DNA from 3 places in the Paenibacillus sp. CF095 genome. Region 3 is predicted to be linked to each of the others. Evidence: riboswitches for the same ligand, from Rfam matches in the RefSeq annotation. Region 3 holds a riboswitch; each other region holds the start of a gene.

Region 1 (5,320 bases), on a different contig from region 3:
GATGATGATCGGAAAAAATAAATGGAATTCCATCTACTGAAGGTCTGGAGGTGAACTAAAGTGAATGGCTCCCAAGGAAAGCTAACCACGACACAGGCCGTTGTAATTATTGTCAATTACATGCTTGGTGCCGGGATATTGACGTTGCCTCGAACGACTAGCAAAGCTGTCGGAACACCGGATGTCTGGATTTCCATTATCCTATCTGGATTCATTATCATAGGTGTCGGAATAATTCTGGTTACACTGTGTCGCAGATTTCCGGAGAAAACCGTCTTCCAGTTCACTCGTGAGATTACGGGCAGCTGGATTGCTTACATACTGGGATTGTCTATGATTATGTATTTCATAGTGATTGCCGCATTCGAAATCAGAGTTATGGCTGAAGTAACCGGGATGTATCTACTCGAACGCACCCCCACCTGGGCAATTGTGATGGTCTTCATGTGGATCGGTGTATATATGATCTCAGGCGGGCTTGGCGTTATCGTACGCGTGTTTGAGATCATCCTTCCGATTACGATTATTATATTTGTGATTGAAATTTTGCTTAGTAATCAGCTATTCGAGATAGGCAATTTGAGACCCGTGCTCGGTGATGGGCTTATGCCCGTTTTCCATGGGTTGAAGCCTTCACTATTATCTTATACAGGCTATGAGGTGATGTTAATCATGACTGCCTATATGAAAAATCCGAAAAAGAGCAATAAAGCGATGACCTGGGGGATACTCATATCCACTATTATCTACTTGATCACGGTCGTGATGGTTATAGGCAGTTTATCGCTCGATGGCATCAAAACTCGAACCTGGCCAACGTTGGATTTGGTAAGGAGCTTCGAAATTCAGGGTCTGATATTCGAGCGTTTTGAATCCTTATTGCTGGTCATCTGGATTATGCAAATCTTTTCGACTACAGCTATTACACATTACTGCGCTTCGGTGGGTATTCGTGACTTGTTTCGTTCCAAAAAAATCAAAGGCATCATGTACGGCCTGCTTCCGTTCATTTATCTGACAGCAATGATGCCCAAAACCGTGGATGATACCTTCAAACTAGGAGATATGCTGGGCAATGTGTCCGTATTTTTATTTGGCATTTTACCTCTGATACTACTGTTGTTAAGTCTGATTCGCAAAAAAGGAGGCAAGCATGCATGATTACATTCCGTATGTTGTTACGCTTAGCCACTGTATTATGCATTCTCTTAACGATATCCGGATGTTGGAGCAGTCGGGAGATAGAGGATCTAAGTGTCTACGTCGGTCTTGGGATCGATATCGGCAAAGAGACGGAATTTGAGAAAGACATCGCTAATCAGGGAGGAGCGTATTCCAAGCAGAACAATTTGACGGCCACGGTACAGATTGCTCCCGGTAATTCCAGCAGTCAAAAGAGCCAACAATCCGGTTCGCCTTCTTCTGGTAAAACGTCCTATTCCAATGAACAGCTTACCGGAGATTCCTTGCTGCAAATCTTTCGTCAGTTTGCACTGAGGCGAGATCACCCGCTCATCGGACATCATCTGAAGGTCATCGTTGTGTCCAAGGATATTGCCAAAAAGTATGGTCTGGATCAGCTGCTGGATTTTGTACTTCGGGATAACGATATTCGCCCTAACTGTCTGGTGTTGATTAGCCATCATCGCGCTGTTGATGTACTGACTTCAGATGATCCTTCCCGGATTCCAGCATTTTATCTGACAGGCATTACCGGTAATTCGTACTTGTCCAATAAAATCCTGGACCCCGTTCTACTCTCCAAATTAGATGCACAAATGCAATCTGGTTCCAGCTTCTTGCTCCAAAATGTACTGAACTCCAATGGAGAGGACAAATTCTCCGGTGCCAGTATCTTTGATGGGAAAACGACCAAATTCATCGGGGAACTCAGCCAAACGGATCTAGAAGGGCTATCGTGGATCAGACCTAAAGAAAAAGGAGGCATCTTGAAGACATACAATAAAGCGGGATTCACCGTGGTATATGAAATGAAAAAGAAAAAAACAAAAATAATTCCAAAAGTGGTTGGCGATGATATTTCATTCCATGTGAAGACTGAATCCGAAGGTTGGTTGATGGAGGATTGGCGTGCTCCCGAGGAAGAGGAAAAAGGTGCTTATCTCAGAGAATTGGAAAAAGAATTTGCTGAACTGGCCGAACAACAGATTCGACAGGTGTTATACAAACTTCAGCATACCTATAAAGTAGATGTTGCGGATTTTCGGGATAGCTTGCGTATCAAAGAACCCAAAACATGGAAAAAAGTCAAAGACGATTGGGATAAAATTTTTAGCACCGTGCCGATCACGTATGAGGTAAAGACCACCATCACCAATCCGGGGTCTTCCACCGAATAGCGAGGTGTGCCATTTATTATTTAAATGTTGACACATTCATGATAGATCGCTATATTTATAAAAAATCATTTTCTTATCCAGAGAGGTGGAGGGACTGGCCCTTAGAAACCTCAGCAACAGATCTGAAGGATACTGTGCTAATTCCAGCGGGTGAAAGCCTGATAGATAGGAGCGTTTGTTTTTATTTGTCAGTAACGGCGCACTCTTTAGGCAGAGTGGGTCTTTTTTGTTTTTTCTGGATGAAGAAGTAGGGGAGCAGCAGGTATGGAGAACAACAACGACAAAGGGCATTTTCAGCGGAAAATGCAGGCACGGCATGTGGTCATGCTCTCTCTAGGAGGAGTCATTGGAACGGGATTATTCCTCAGCTCAGGGTACACCATTCAGCAAGCGGGACCACTGGGAACCATTCTGTCCTATCTGATCGGAGCCATTGTTGTATATCTGGTGATGCTCTGTCTTGGTGAACTGTCTGTTCATATGCCAGAGACGGGAGCATTTCATAGTTATGCAGCCAAATATATCGGACCGGCAACAGGCTACACGGTGGCTTGGTTATACTGGTTAACCTGGACTGTTGCGCTTGGCTCCGAATTCACAGCCGCCGGATTGCTGATGCAGCGCTGGTTCCCATCGGTCAACGTATGGATATGGAGTGCGCTCTTTGCACTGATGATCTTTCTGTTCAACGCTTTAACAGTGAAATTATTTGCGGAATCCGAGTTCTGGTTCTCATCTGTAAAAGTAGTGACTATCGTAATCTTCATTATTATCGGTGGCGCAGCCATGTTTGGTATCATTCCCATGGCGGATTCTGAACCGGCTCCATTTCTATCAAATATTACCGCATCCGGGTGGTTCCCTCATGGGGCTACAGCGATATTGATGACTATGCTTGCTGTAAACTTTGCCTTCTCAGGCACCGAGTTAATCGGCATTGCCGCCGGTGAGACGGAGAATCCGGAAAAGACGATACCAAAGGCTATTCATACAACGCTGTGGCGTTTGGTTATTTTCTTCATCGGAACGATTGTTATCTTGTCGGCCTTGCTGCCCATGTCGGATGCCAGTGTACTGGAAAGTCCGTTTGTAGCGGTAATGGAGCGGGTGGGAGTACCCTATGCAGCAGACATTATGAACTTTGTTATTCTAACGGCGATTCTCTCTGCTGCCAATTCGGGCCTATATGCATCTTCACGGATGCTCTGGTCTCTGGCTGATAAAAAAACAATCTCTCCGTGGTTTGCTAAACTGACCAAACGCGGGGTACCGCTGAATGCACTTCTGATCAGTATGGTGGGTGGTGCACTAGCTTTGCTGTCCAGCATCATTGCACCAGGTACCGTGTATATTACTCTGGTCTCCATCTCAGGTCTGGCTGTCGTTGCGGTATGGATGAGCATCAGTGCCTCCCAATACATGTTCCGCAGACAATATATCCGGGAAGGACATGCGGTCAAAGATCTGGTCTACCGCACACCACTGTATCCGGTGGTACCAATTGTTTCATTTATATTATGCCTGGCTTCATGCATAGGTATTGCCTTTGACCCGACACAGCGAATTGCGCTGTATTGTGGGGTTCCGTTTATCGCAGTATGTTACGCTGCTTATTATCTGACAGAACGTGTGAATAAGAAAAGAGGACAAGTACATGACGCAAGCACAACAGACTAACCCCATAGAACAGATCCTGCGTGAACATCCGGTCATGATTCTGGATGGAGCGCTGGCAACGGAACTTGAACAGCATGGATGTGATCTCGATGATCCACTATGGTCTGCTCGTGTGTTGCTTGAGAATCCGGATGTTATTGTTCAGGTCCATGCAGATTATTTTCGAGCAGGAGCCGACTGTGCGATTACATCCAGTTATCAGGCGACGGTGGATGGTTTCCGCAAGAGAGGGATTGATGAACAGGCAGCACTGGAGCTGATCCGCAAGACGGTGGAACTGGCTGCACAGGCGAGAGATGACGTGTGGGCAGAAGTGCAGGACGGTTTAGTAGGGAGAGAAAGCTCGACAGGTCGGCTTATAGGAGTTCCTTCGGTACGTTCCGAGACCGTGGAGAATGAGGAGCATATAACAGATCGTACAGGGGATCGCGAAGAAGACAGTCTTCGTCCACGTCCAATTATTGCCGGGTCCGTTGGACCGTACGGCGCCTATCTGGCGGATGGTTCAGAGTATGTGGGACATTACGGCGTGTCGGATGAGACGCTTGCCGCATTTCACCGTCCACGTATGGCGGCGCTGATTGAAGCGGGTGCTGATATTCTGGCGTTTGAGACGATTCCTTCCCTGCAGGAAGCACAGGTGCTGGTTGATGTACTGAAGGAGTTCCCTCATGCGTATGCTTGGTTATCTTTTTCTTTAAAAGACGGGACAAGCATCAGTGAGGGCACACTGTTTGAGGTATGTGCACAGACGTTTGGCTCCGAGCCGCAGATTGCAGCGATTGGCCTGAATTGTGCTCCCATGGAAGTGGTGACGGAAGCAGTGGGTATTTTGAGCCGTACCAGCGATAAACCTGTTATTGTGTATCCGAACTCGGGAGAAGTATATGATGCAGCAACGAAGACGTGGAGCGGACAGGGTACATGTGGCAGTATGAGTGATGCTTCGGAGCAGTGGGTTGCTGCGGGCGCAAAAATTATTGGTGGCTGTTGCCGTACTACGCCACATCAGATTGGTGCACTTGCGAAGAAGTGGCGGAAATAGTTCATATGAATAAAACAAGCCCTTCCACCTCCTATAGAGGTATGGAAGGGCTTGTTTTATTGTGTTAAGGCATCCTTATTACATTATTCGATAACCAGCATACGTGGGGATGCTTCCCGAATGATTTGCGAAGAGAACCATGAGCCAAGACTGGCTGCAATGATGCTTAGACAGGTGAACAGTACCATTCCACCCCAATGCAGGATCAGTGGAAGTTGTACGATACCATAACCGGAAA
Region 2 (5,320 bases), on a different contig from region 3:
CGAACCTCAGCTGGCATTGCCGCATGAGACATCATGGCTGGGTAGGATAGAATACTCTCCACAGCTCCCAAGCTTACAGCAACAATAGGTAGCTTCACCCGGTTAAGAACTGCTTTTGCGCGATCGCCTGAACCGACGTCAAATGAAACGACAGCTCCATATCCTGTGGACTGGCGCTCATGTGCCTCACGGCCCGGATGATCCTCCAGTCCAGGATAAAAGACAGCGGTAATATCACTACGCTCATTAAGCCATGCCGCAAGTTTAGCTGTGCTCCGTTCACTATGAGCCATGCGAGCCCCCAAGGTTTTCATCCCGCGCATCAGAAGCCAGGATTCTTGTGCCCCGAGTACAGTTCCAAGTCCATTTTGTAACTGTTTCAGTTGTACGCCAAGTGATTCCGTACGAGCAACGGCTAACCCTGCCAGTACATCACTATGACCTCCGAGAAACTTCGTAGCACTATGTACGACGATGTCCACACCAAGCTCAATTGGACGCTGATAGTACGGAGTCATAAAGGTGTTATCCAGAATCGTGATCAGGTCATGTTCCTTCGACCAGTCAGTTACGGCAGCGATATCCGTAATTCGCAGTGTAGGGTTGGACGGTGTTTCCATATAAACTGCCTTGGTGTTTGGCTTGAGTGCCGCTTTTACTTCATCAATGTTGGTCATGTCTACAAAGGTTGTCTCGATCTGCATACGGCTTAATATGGAAGTAAGCAAACGATACGTACCTCCATATACGTCTTCCGTTACAATCATGTGATCCCCTGCGGAGAACATCATGAACACGCTTGAAATCGCAGCCATCCCCGAAGAATAGGCAAAGCCTCGTGCACCGCCCTCCAGCAATGTGATGTAATCTTCCAAAGCCTGACGTGTCGGATTACCCGAACGACTGTAATCATGCTGAGGCGGATTGAAGATATCAAAATGATGGAAGGTTGATGCTTGGTAGATCGGTACACTGGATGCTCCAGTCGTTTTGTCAATTTCATCTCCAAAATGGAGCAATTTGGTATCAAATTTCAACTCGGAATTAGGCTTGTTATTGGACTCACTCATGAGTGCACGCCTCCTTCCACTTCCTGTTGTGCAGCTGTCAGCGCATTGCCGAGATCTGCAATCAGATCATCCGCATGTTCAATGCCTACGGAGAACCGGAGCAAACGGTCATCCACACCCACGGCGTCACGAATCTCAAGCGGAATATCCGCATGCGTTTGTACCGCTGGGTAGGTCATGAGTGATTCGACTCCGCCGAGACTTTCGGCAAAAGCAATGAGTTTGATATGACGCAGCAATGGTTCAACATAACGTGCATCCTTCACTTTGAAAGAGAAGATACCTGTGTTACCCGTGGATTGTTTGTTCTGTATCTCATACCCCGGATGATCGGATAGACCTGGATGATATACTTCAACCACCGCTGGGTGCTCAAGCAAGTATTTAGCAATAGTAAGTGCATTGTGCTCATGACGCTCCATGCGAAGAGCCAGCGTTTTCATACCTTTCATCAACTGGTAGGAGTCACTTGGAGACAATACCGCTCCAATGGAATTATGCAGGAACGCCATCTCTGCAGATAACGCTTCACCTTTGGTAATAATTAGTCCGGCCAACACATCATTGTGTCCGCCCAGATATTTGGTAGCGCTATGAATGATGATATCGGCACCCAGTTCAATCGGACGTTGGAAAAATGGAGTCAGCAACGTGTTGTCAACAATAGTCAACAGGTTGTAACTTTTCGCCCAGGAAGCAACGGCTTCCACATCGGTGATCATCATCAGTGGATTGGTTGGTGTCTCAATAAATACAGCTTTTGTATTCGGCTGACGAACCTTCTCCAGTGCTGCAAGGTCATTCGTGTCCACATAACTTGCCGTTACGCCGAAACGGGACAGAATACGTTCCAGCAGACGATAGGTTCCACCATACAGATCCAGCGATACAATCAGATGATCCCCTTGACCAAACATGGCAAAAATCGTTTGCAGCGCGGCCATTCCCGAGCTACAGGCAAACCCTGCATCACCAGACTCCAGCGCTGCGGCCGCTTCTTCCAATACTTTACGGGTTGGATTAGTCGTACGAATATAATCAAACCCCGTGCTTTGTCCAAGCTTCGGGTGGCGAAACGCAGTGGATTGATAGATCGGAAAGTTAATGGCGCCTGTTACCGGTTCATTGATGGACCCAATTTGTGCTAAGCGGCTTTCGATTTTCAACTTGTTGTTGTCTTCCATTGCTGCATCCTCCTGTAATCTCGATTAGATTTGCGGGCCAATATCGTAAGGTGTTTCTTGATACACATAGTAATTGAGCCAGTTAGAGAATAATAAGTTGGCATGAGCGCGCCAAGTAGCCGGTGGCACACGGGAAGGATCATCATTCGGATAATAATGTCTAGGCAATGCGATATCCAACCCTTTGGCTGCATCCCGGTCATACTCCCACTTTAATGAGAACGGGTCATACTCGGCATGTCCTGTGGCAAAAATCTGTTTGCCGTCTTTGGTAGCAACCAGGAAGATCCCCGCTTCCTCGGATTCAGCCAAAATCTCTAAATTCTCATTCTTTTCAATATCTTCGCGTCTCACTTCCGTATGACGGGAATGTGGAACGTTGAATACTTCATCGAATCCACGCAACAACGGAACATGTGGTTTATTGATGGTATGCGGGAAAACGCCAAAACACTTTTCATCCAGTGCAACCTTAGGTACGTCAAAATGATGGTATAAACCTGCCTGGGAAGCCCAACATATGTGGAGGGTTGAAGTCACATTGGTTTTAGTCCATTCAAAGATCTCTTGGATTTCATTCCAATAGTTCACGTCTTCGAAATCCATCTGTTCCACCGGAGCACCCGTAATAATCATTCCATCGAAACGGCGGTGCTCAATCTCATCAAAGGTTTTATAGAACAGATCCAAATACTCCTGAGACGTATTCTTCGACGTATGGGATTTGGGATGTACGAGAACAACATCTACCTGAATAGGCGTGTTTCCCACCAGACGAAGCAATTGTGTTTCGGTCGTTTCCTTTGTGGGCATCAGGTTTAATATAGCGATACGGAGTGGACGAATATCCTGCTGATATGCAGAAGTTTCATCCATGACGAAGATATTCTCTCCTTCAAGTACTTCTTTTGCTGGTAGAGTATCGGGTATTTTGATTGGCATAGTAAGTCTAACTCCTCCTTTTGCATAGATAGATGCAGCCACCCCTGGCTTGATGTCTTCACATCAATACAGGTATAGACTGCCTTGAGCTTGTAAAAACATTGAATTGCTCTTTCATCCAACGTTACAAACAACCTCAAGTTCCTTAGCGAAAATCACTGCTGAGAAGTCGGGGCATATAACAAAGACCTTCCTCGGATTTCGAGAAAGGTCATATGTAAAAAAGATATGCGCCTCTCTCATCTCTCAGTTACAACAGTGCCACTTGACACTTAGTCGCTGCAAGAATTAGCACCGTGCGGTATACCGCCGGTTGCCGGGTTTCATCGGGCCAGTCCCTCCACCTACTCTTGATAAGATTTCGCTGTATTAGATTGTAATTAAATATGGTTCACCGTCTACTTTATTACATTAATGCCCTCACGTCAAGATGCAGTTCGATGTCTGCTTCCCAGATCGGAACCGTTCATCATCCGTTGTCATACACTGCCTCAGGGCGCGAAATAGACACATTTTTGCGCTTGAAAGCACCTTGTACCAGCGGTATACTAAACAAGGTGTTATAAACCCTTATGTGAGAGGTGACATATTAAATGGATGGCGACCCGAGGCCTGACTGGCAGCCGAATTCCGACAAACTGCATAGAGAATTGACATCAGCATGCCGGCAGCGGGACGTGACTTCCGTTTGATTATATAGTGAACGCAGCCCTGATCTCCAGGCTCCGCTGCCGACCGGCTGATTTGTTCTTTTTGCGCCCATAATGATAATATCCGCCAAGTTGGCGGGTGCAGAAGGAGTAGATTAACGATGAAAATCCGGTTGGTAAACAACGGTGTATTTATTCCGGTGGACGACATTCAGCAGGCGCTGACTCCACCAGCGGAAGGGTTTTACTGGATTGATGCAGACGTAGACGATTTGGCGGTACTTCAGCCGCTGTTCTTGATGCATGATCTGGCTGTGGAAGACTGTCTTAGTGACGAAGAACAACGTCCGAAGATTGAAATTTATGAGAACCATTATTTTATTGTGATTAATAGCATCCGTTTCGATGATGAAGAGATATTTCTACGTGCGGTGAACTTATTCCTCGGCAGACATTTCATTATTAGTGTTACGAAGCAAAAGGTCAGCGAATTGCGCACACTGAAACCAATCCTGTGGGAACAGGAAATCAGTACACCGGATCGTCTGTTGTATTTGCTGGTTGACTTGATCGTTGATAATTATTTCACCGTAGGTGACCGAATTGAAGCACGGATCGAGAAACTTGAGGAAGACATTCTGATGCACACCAAAAAGTCACATCTGAATGAAATTATCGGGCTACGCAGTGAGATTCTGTGGCTGAAAAAAGTCCTTGGACCTCAGAAAGAGGTCATTAACACCCTGAACAAAAAAGATCTGCGTCTCATCGATGATCAACTGCAAAAGTATTTCAGTGACATCTATGAGAATGCTGTAAAAATATCTGAAACCTTTGAGACTTATCGCGACCTGATGGGCAACTTGCGAGAAGCCTACCAATCCAGTATTGCTAACCGGGCGAATGAGATCATGCGTGTATTTACCGCCATTACCACGGTCTTCATGCCGCTGACGGTCATTACCGGTATATACGGCATGAACTTTACGAATATGCCAGAGCTTAACTGGAAATACAGCTATTTTGTTGTGATTGGCCTGATGGTTACTCTGGGCCTGAGCATGTTCTTCATTTTCCGCAAGAAAGACTGGGTATGAACTCGTATGAAATAACAAAGACGAAGCGCTCCTCCGGGAGAAACGCCTCGTCTTTTTTCATTTCTGATCATTAACCAACATTCTTCTCTGTCTCTGCGTGCCGACGAAAACGGATTCGAATCATGCGCAGTCTTTCATAGACCTGCTCCAGACTTCCTCCATCGGGTTTCTCTCCTCCATACACCTTATGTAATACTGGCTTCAGGAACGTATCTCCCAGCTCCTCATACGCACTCCATACGGCCTCTTGTTCGTTCTCTGGCATCACTGCCAGCTCCACGTCAAGAAGACAATCGGTGTCATAACCTTCGTGATCCAGTGCCTCTAACAGCTCAACCAACTCGCGTCGGGATAATCCAGAACGATTAACAATCTCC
Region 3 (5,320 bases):
TAACCAAAACGGAATCTGGCCTTGGCTGCGGAACGGAATGGCCTTTATGTAACGGAAAACTCGTTCCGGCGCATACTGTGGCTTCACTTATTGAATATTCCCATCGCGCTGTAAGTGCACTGGCTGGACTGTTGTCCATTGCCTCGTTTGTTGCTTTTCTGCGGTTTGGCAAGTCACGCCGTGACCTGCAATTGTTTTCTTTCTTAACTCTGGTATTTGTTATCGTCCAGGGAATCATGGGGGCTTTTGCCGTTGTCTTCTCCCAATCTTCAGCAGTCATGGCACTGCATTTTGGCTTTGCACTGATTGCTTTTGCCAGTTCTCTAATGATGGCGCTGGGCATCAGGCAAGAGGCAAAAGATGGCGGATTGGAGCGACTGAATAAATACCCTCGGGTTAGTAAAAAATTCAGGAATCTGGTCTGGTTCTCCACCATTTACACATATCTCGTGGTATACACGGGTGCATTTGTGAGTCACACGGATTCTGCCGGCGGATGTTCCGGATTTCCGCTCTGTAACGGGCAGATTATTCCTGAGCTTTCGGGTGGGGTAGCGGTTGCTTTTGCTCACCGTGCAGCAGCTGCGTCGCTCGTGATTGTTATTGCAATCCTGGGTCACTTCGCTTACCGTAATCATCCGGACAATAAGGAAATGCGTACTCTGGGTGTGGTATCCGTTGTTCTTATTCTGATGCAAGTAGTCATTGGTATTTTCATGATGGTGACAATGAACCGTCCGGAAGTATACATGTTCGTAGCTCTTGCTCATATGCTGGATATCGCCATATTGTTCGGAGTCTTAACGTATATGAGTTTCCTGGTGTACAAGCTGTATCGCCCGGTTAATCGTTTCTAAGATATAGATTCACTTTTTCAAAGGTACTTGGGCTAAATATGAAAGTCCACCATCCAGTGATGTACATCATTGGACAGGTGGACTTTGTTTGATGTCAGGGGGATCAGGGCAACCTATGGCAAGCAGCAATTACACGGATTGGATGATGTGTTAAGGTGATGAATTCTTGTTGATTTGGAAAAGAGGAGGTTAGATATGCTGCGAACGTTGTTGGGGGAAAAGCCACGTATAAACGAAGGTAAATTGAAGGCAGCGATGGACGCAATGGCGCATACGCTTGAGCTATTTCAACGACAAATGCATGTGGACCATGATCCCACGCATGACTATCGGAAGCTGTATGTGTGGACTCAGGGACTCATCTCCTCACTGGATGAACTGGAGCAAAGCTGTTTCGCTGCTGCTCATTTTCGCAAAAGGGTCGTTGCAGGTTCAACGGATGATATGACGCCGACTGAAAAAGCCGAGTATGCTCGGTATGTGTATTTCTACAAAGATGGCTTTATCCGCTGCTTTGCCATTCTGGATAAAGTCGGCACCGTCTTAAATGAAATATTCCAACTGAATACGTCAAATACCAAAGCGCATTTTTCCTATTTTACTGTGTTGAGGCAGTTCGATTATGCGAGGGAGCATCATGATCTTGCGTTGCGATTGATTCAGATCAAGGACTCTTATCGTGAGCCGATGAGCAAGCTGCGCAAACGTCGTAATATGGAAATTCACTACATGAACTCCGAAATGCACGATGACCTGTGGCAGTTACACCAGACCTTGCAAGGTAAAGTGAAGTTGGAGGATCTGAATCAGCATGTGCAGGAAATGCGTCAAGGCGTCGATATGGTCTGTGAAACGTTAACAGCCTCTTATAGTTATATCAATAATATATGGAAAAGAAATAATTCCCTTTGACAAATCGGAATACTTGGAATATACTGAGTTTCAATCGAATGTTACACGGATAGAACTGATATTTCGGAAGTTACGTTCACATTATAAAGCATAAACTACATGAACTTATAAAATCCTACAATAACATATTTCTTATCGAGAGCGGCGGAGGGACAGGCCCGATGAAGCCCGGCAACCGATTTGTAACGACATGATCTTGTATCATTCGTTATAGATGTTAGGTGCTAATTCCTACAAAATGGTGCAAGACACGATTTTGGCAGATGAGAAGGTATATTCTTTCACGTGAAGAGCCCTCTTTGTATCTGCAAAGGGCTCTTTTTTTGTACTTTAAGGGGAGTTTTCCTTTAGATCGGGTAAAGATACATGTAGGTGGTTGGAAAGGGGCAAGTGCGATTGATTGAATTAAAAGGTTTAACAAAAACGTACGGCAAAGGGGCAAAATCTACAACAGCGTTATCTGAGCTGAATTTGAGCATCCAAAAGGGCGAAATCTACGGAGTGATTGGCCATTCTGGAGCGGGCAAAAGTACATTGATTCGCTGTATTAATTTGCTGGAGCGCCCTACGGAGGGTGAAGTATGGGTTGACGGAATAAACCTGACTGAACTGAGCAAAACCGAATTGCAGCAACAGAGACGCAAGATCGGGATGATTTTCCAACACTTTAATCTGTTATCCTCGGCAACGGTATATGACAATGTAGCTTTTCCACTAAAACTTGTGAATACACCCAAAGATGCCATTGATCGCAAAGTGAAGGAAATGCTCGCACTGGTTGGTCTGGAACACCATAGCAGCAAATATCCGGCTCAATTATCGGGTGGACAGAAACAACGTGTAGGGATTGCGAGAGCACTTGCAAGTGACCCAAATGTACTTCTCTGTGATGAGGCCACTTCGGCACTTGATCCGCAGACGACAAATTCAATCCTGAAGTTATTGCTCGACATTAACGAAAAGTACAACCTTACGATTGTTCTGATTACACATGAGATGCATGTCATTCAGAACATCTGTGACAAAGTGGCTGTCATTCATCAAGGCGGCATTGTGGAACAAGGACCTGTAACAGAAGTGTTCCTGAAGCCGCAGCATGCCATTACGCGGGACTTCATGATGCGTGACCATGAAGCTGGACTTGCTCTCGAAGAGACCGCTCTGGCGAATTCAGGCGTTGAATTGCAGGCAGGTGTTGCTTCCAAACTTGTGAAGATATCCTTTCTGGGTAACAAAACGTATGAAGCGATTTTGTCCAGGACGGTACGTAAGACGGGTGTGGATTTTGCCATCCTGCAGGGTACAATCTCTACGATTAAACAGGTGCCTTATGGACAGCTGACCGTTCGGTTCGAGGGTGATTCAATTGCGATTGATCGGACGATATCAGAATTGACCGCAGAGGGACTTGATGTGGAGGTGCTTCGTTAGATGGATTTTTCAACAGTTCGCTGGGAAGAGGTTGGTAAAGCCTCCATTGAGACACTGCAAATTTTGGGTGTATCAGGCTTGTTTACCGTTATCTTAGGTTTACCGCTCGGAGTTCTGCTGTTCATGACGGCTAGATCTGCTTCGATCAAGTCACGGGCAGTGTACACGATACTATCTCTGATTGTTAATATTTTGCGCTCAGTCCCATTTATCATATTGATTGTTGCTCTTATTCCATTCACTCGTATACTCGTCGGTACAGCTACAGGAGTGTTAGGTGTTATACCACCTTTAGTTATTTCAGCAGCTCCTTACTTTGCTCGCTTGGTGGAGACGACGTTGCGAGAAGTTGATCGGGGTGTCATTGAAGCGGCGCAGTCGATGGGTGCATCAACCGGACAGATTGTAAGACGGGTGTTACTGCCTGAGGCACTGCCTGGTCTGCTTGCTGGTATAACAATCACGATCGTTACGCTTGTCTCTTATACGGCGATGGCGGGCATGGTTGGTGGTGGAGGTCTTGGAACACTGGCAATTAACTATGGATACTTCCGTTATCAAAATGAAATCATGATTATATCTGTAGTGTCGATGATCATTCTTGTGCAAATTCTCCAGATGGCTGGGGATCGCTTGGTTACATTTTTCACCAGGAAATAACACATAGATAACATGATGGATATGCATTTATGCGGACGCCACATGAAAAAAATGATTAGAGAAGGGGTTTTACACATGAAAAAATGGTCTTTCGCTCTACTTAGCCTTATGCTGATTGCGGTTCTTGCAGCTTGCGGGAACAATAAGGACGCCGATAGCGGCGCAGACAATTCAGCAGGCGCACCACGCACAGTTGAATTGAAAGTTGGAGCTTCACCTACACCACACGCAGAGATCCTGGAAAGCATCAAGCCTGAACTGGAAGCACAAGGTATTCGTTTGCAAGTTGTTACGTTTAATGACTATGTACAACCCAACCAGCAACTTGCTGATAAAAAATTGGATGCAAACTTCTTCCAGCACCAACCTTATCTGGACACAGAGAATAAAGAACGTGGATTCAACCTCGTTTCTGTAACACCTGTTCATGTTGAACCTTTTGGTGGATACTCCAAAAAGATTAAGTCTTTGGATGAATTGGCTGACGGCGCAAAAGTAGCAATTCCAAATGACCCATCCAATGGTGGACGTGCTCTGTTGTTGCTCGCGAAGGAAGGTATCATTACGCTGAAAGACAACACAAATATTACTTCTACGATTCAAGATATCACAGCAAATCCGAAAAATCTGGATATCATCGAGCTTGATGCAGCCATGATGCCTCGTCAATTGGATGAAGCGGATCTGGTATTCATCAACGCCAACTATGCCCTTGAAGCAAACCTAAATCCAGCGAATGATGCTTTGTTGATCGAAGATCTGCAAGGTAACCCATACGCAAACATCCTCGTTTCCCGTGAGGACAACAAGGATGCAGATGCAATTCAGAAACTGGCTGCTGCCTTGCACTCCGAAGAAGTGAAAGCATTCATCAAAGAACGTTATAAAGGTGCAGTTGAACCTGCAACTGAATAATTCACGATATGCATGACATGATGTGAAGCTATATAAAATAAGCCGTATATCTCTCCAGAAGAGATATACGGCTTATTTTATATTACTAATCTGTGCTGAGGTGGGGATCAACATAAGTCAGAGTTTTTCTTCTTCTCCATTTAAGCTTTTGATTTTGTATCTGATCCAACCGATTAGCCCGAGAACGACAACCAGGATCAAGGCCAATCCTTTTTTGAGCAAAAGAAGAGCACTGAATTTCTGGGAAGCCGTGTACCCGATCACGCCCATCAGAAGACTGTTGAGCCCTATGGTGGATGTTTTGTCAGTCGAAGCATTGTACTCTTCGTAGGTATATCCTGCATTGCTGCTAAGTTGATTAAGGACAGTGCACTCAAATTTTGATCGTCATCATGGATATGACCTGTCTTCACGTACTCAAACACAACATACCACGAGCCGAATTCACTATTGCTGGTTAGGCTTCCGATTTCAATCAAAATATATTTGGAATTAAAGGTGGATAATCCCTTGTGGATAAGCGAGTTGTAGGAGGACGATAAATC

The links. A riboswitch is a leader RNA that binds a small molecule or an ion and turns the genes downstream of it on or off. The one in region 3 is predicted to bind S-adenosylmethionine.
Region 1: it holds a riboswitch for S-adenosylmethionine, as region 3 does, so the genes downstream of both, mmuP (S-methylmethionine permease) here and BLS69_RS25690 (methionine ABC transporter ATP-binding protein) in region 3, are expected to answer to the same signal.
Region 2: it holds a riboswitch for S-adenosylmethionine, as region 3 does, so the genes downstream of both, metA (homoserine O-acetyltransferase MetA) here and BLS69_RS25690 (methionine ABC transporter ATP-binding protein) in region 3, are expected to answer to the same signal.

What each region holds. Positions count from the first base shown of each region.
Region 1 is NZ_FMZN01000006.1:67,921-73,240, forward strand. It holds gene BLS69_RS27755 (spore germination protein) at 1-21, shown strand, start outside; gene BLS69_RS27760 (spore germination protein) at 61-1,161, shown strand; gene BLS69_RS27765 (Ger(x)C family spore germination protein) at 1,158-2,360, shown strand; SAM riboswitch class I at 2,431-2,532, shown strand; gene mmuP (S-methylmethionine permease) at 2,625-4,037, shown strand; gene mmuM (homocysteine S-methyltransferase) at 4,015-5,082, shown strand; gene BLS69_RS27780 (ABC transporter permease) at 5,166-5,320, opposite strand, start outside.
Region 2 is NZ_FMZN01000001.1:3,398,588-3,403,907, forward strand. It holds gene BLS69_RS14805 (trans-sulfuration enzyme family protein) at 1-1,070, opposite strand, end outside; gene BLS69_RS14810 (PLP-dependent transferase) at 1,067-2,254, opposite strand; gene metA (homoserine O-acetyltransferase MetA) at 2,279-3,196, opposite strand; SAM riboswitch class I at 3,433-3,556, opposite strand; gene corA (magnesium/cobalt transporter CorA) at 4,008-4,943, shown strand; gene BLS69_RS14825 (HRDC domain-containing protein) at 5,014-5,320, opposite strand, start outside.
Region 3 is NZ_FMZN01000004.1:268,384-273,703, reverse strand. It holds gene BLS69_RS25700 (COX15/CtaA family protein) at 1-857, shown strand, start outside; gene BLS69_RS25695 (Cthe_2314 family HEPN domain-containing protein) at 1,053-1,769, shown strand; SAM riboswitch class I at 1,899-2,039, shown strand; gene BLS69_RS25690 (methionine ABC transporter ATP-binding protein) at 2,166-3,200, shown strand; gene BLS69_RS25685 (methionine ABC transporter permease) at 3,201-3,860, shown strand; gene BLS69_RS25680 (MetQ/NlpA family ABC transporter substrate-binding protein) at 3,936-4,775, shown strand; partial or broken gene BLS69_RS33035 (DUF2167 domain-containing protein) at 4,893-5,132, opposite strand.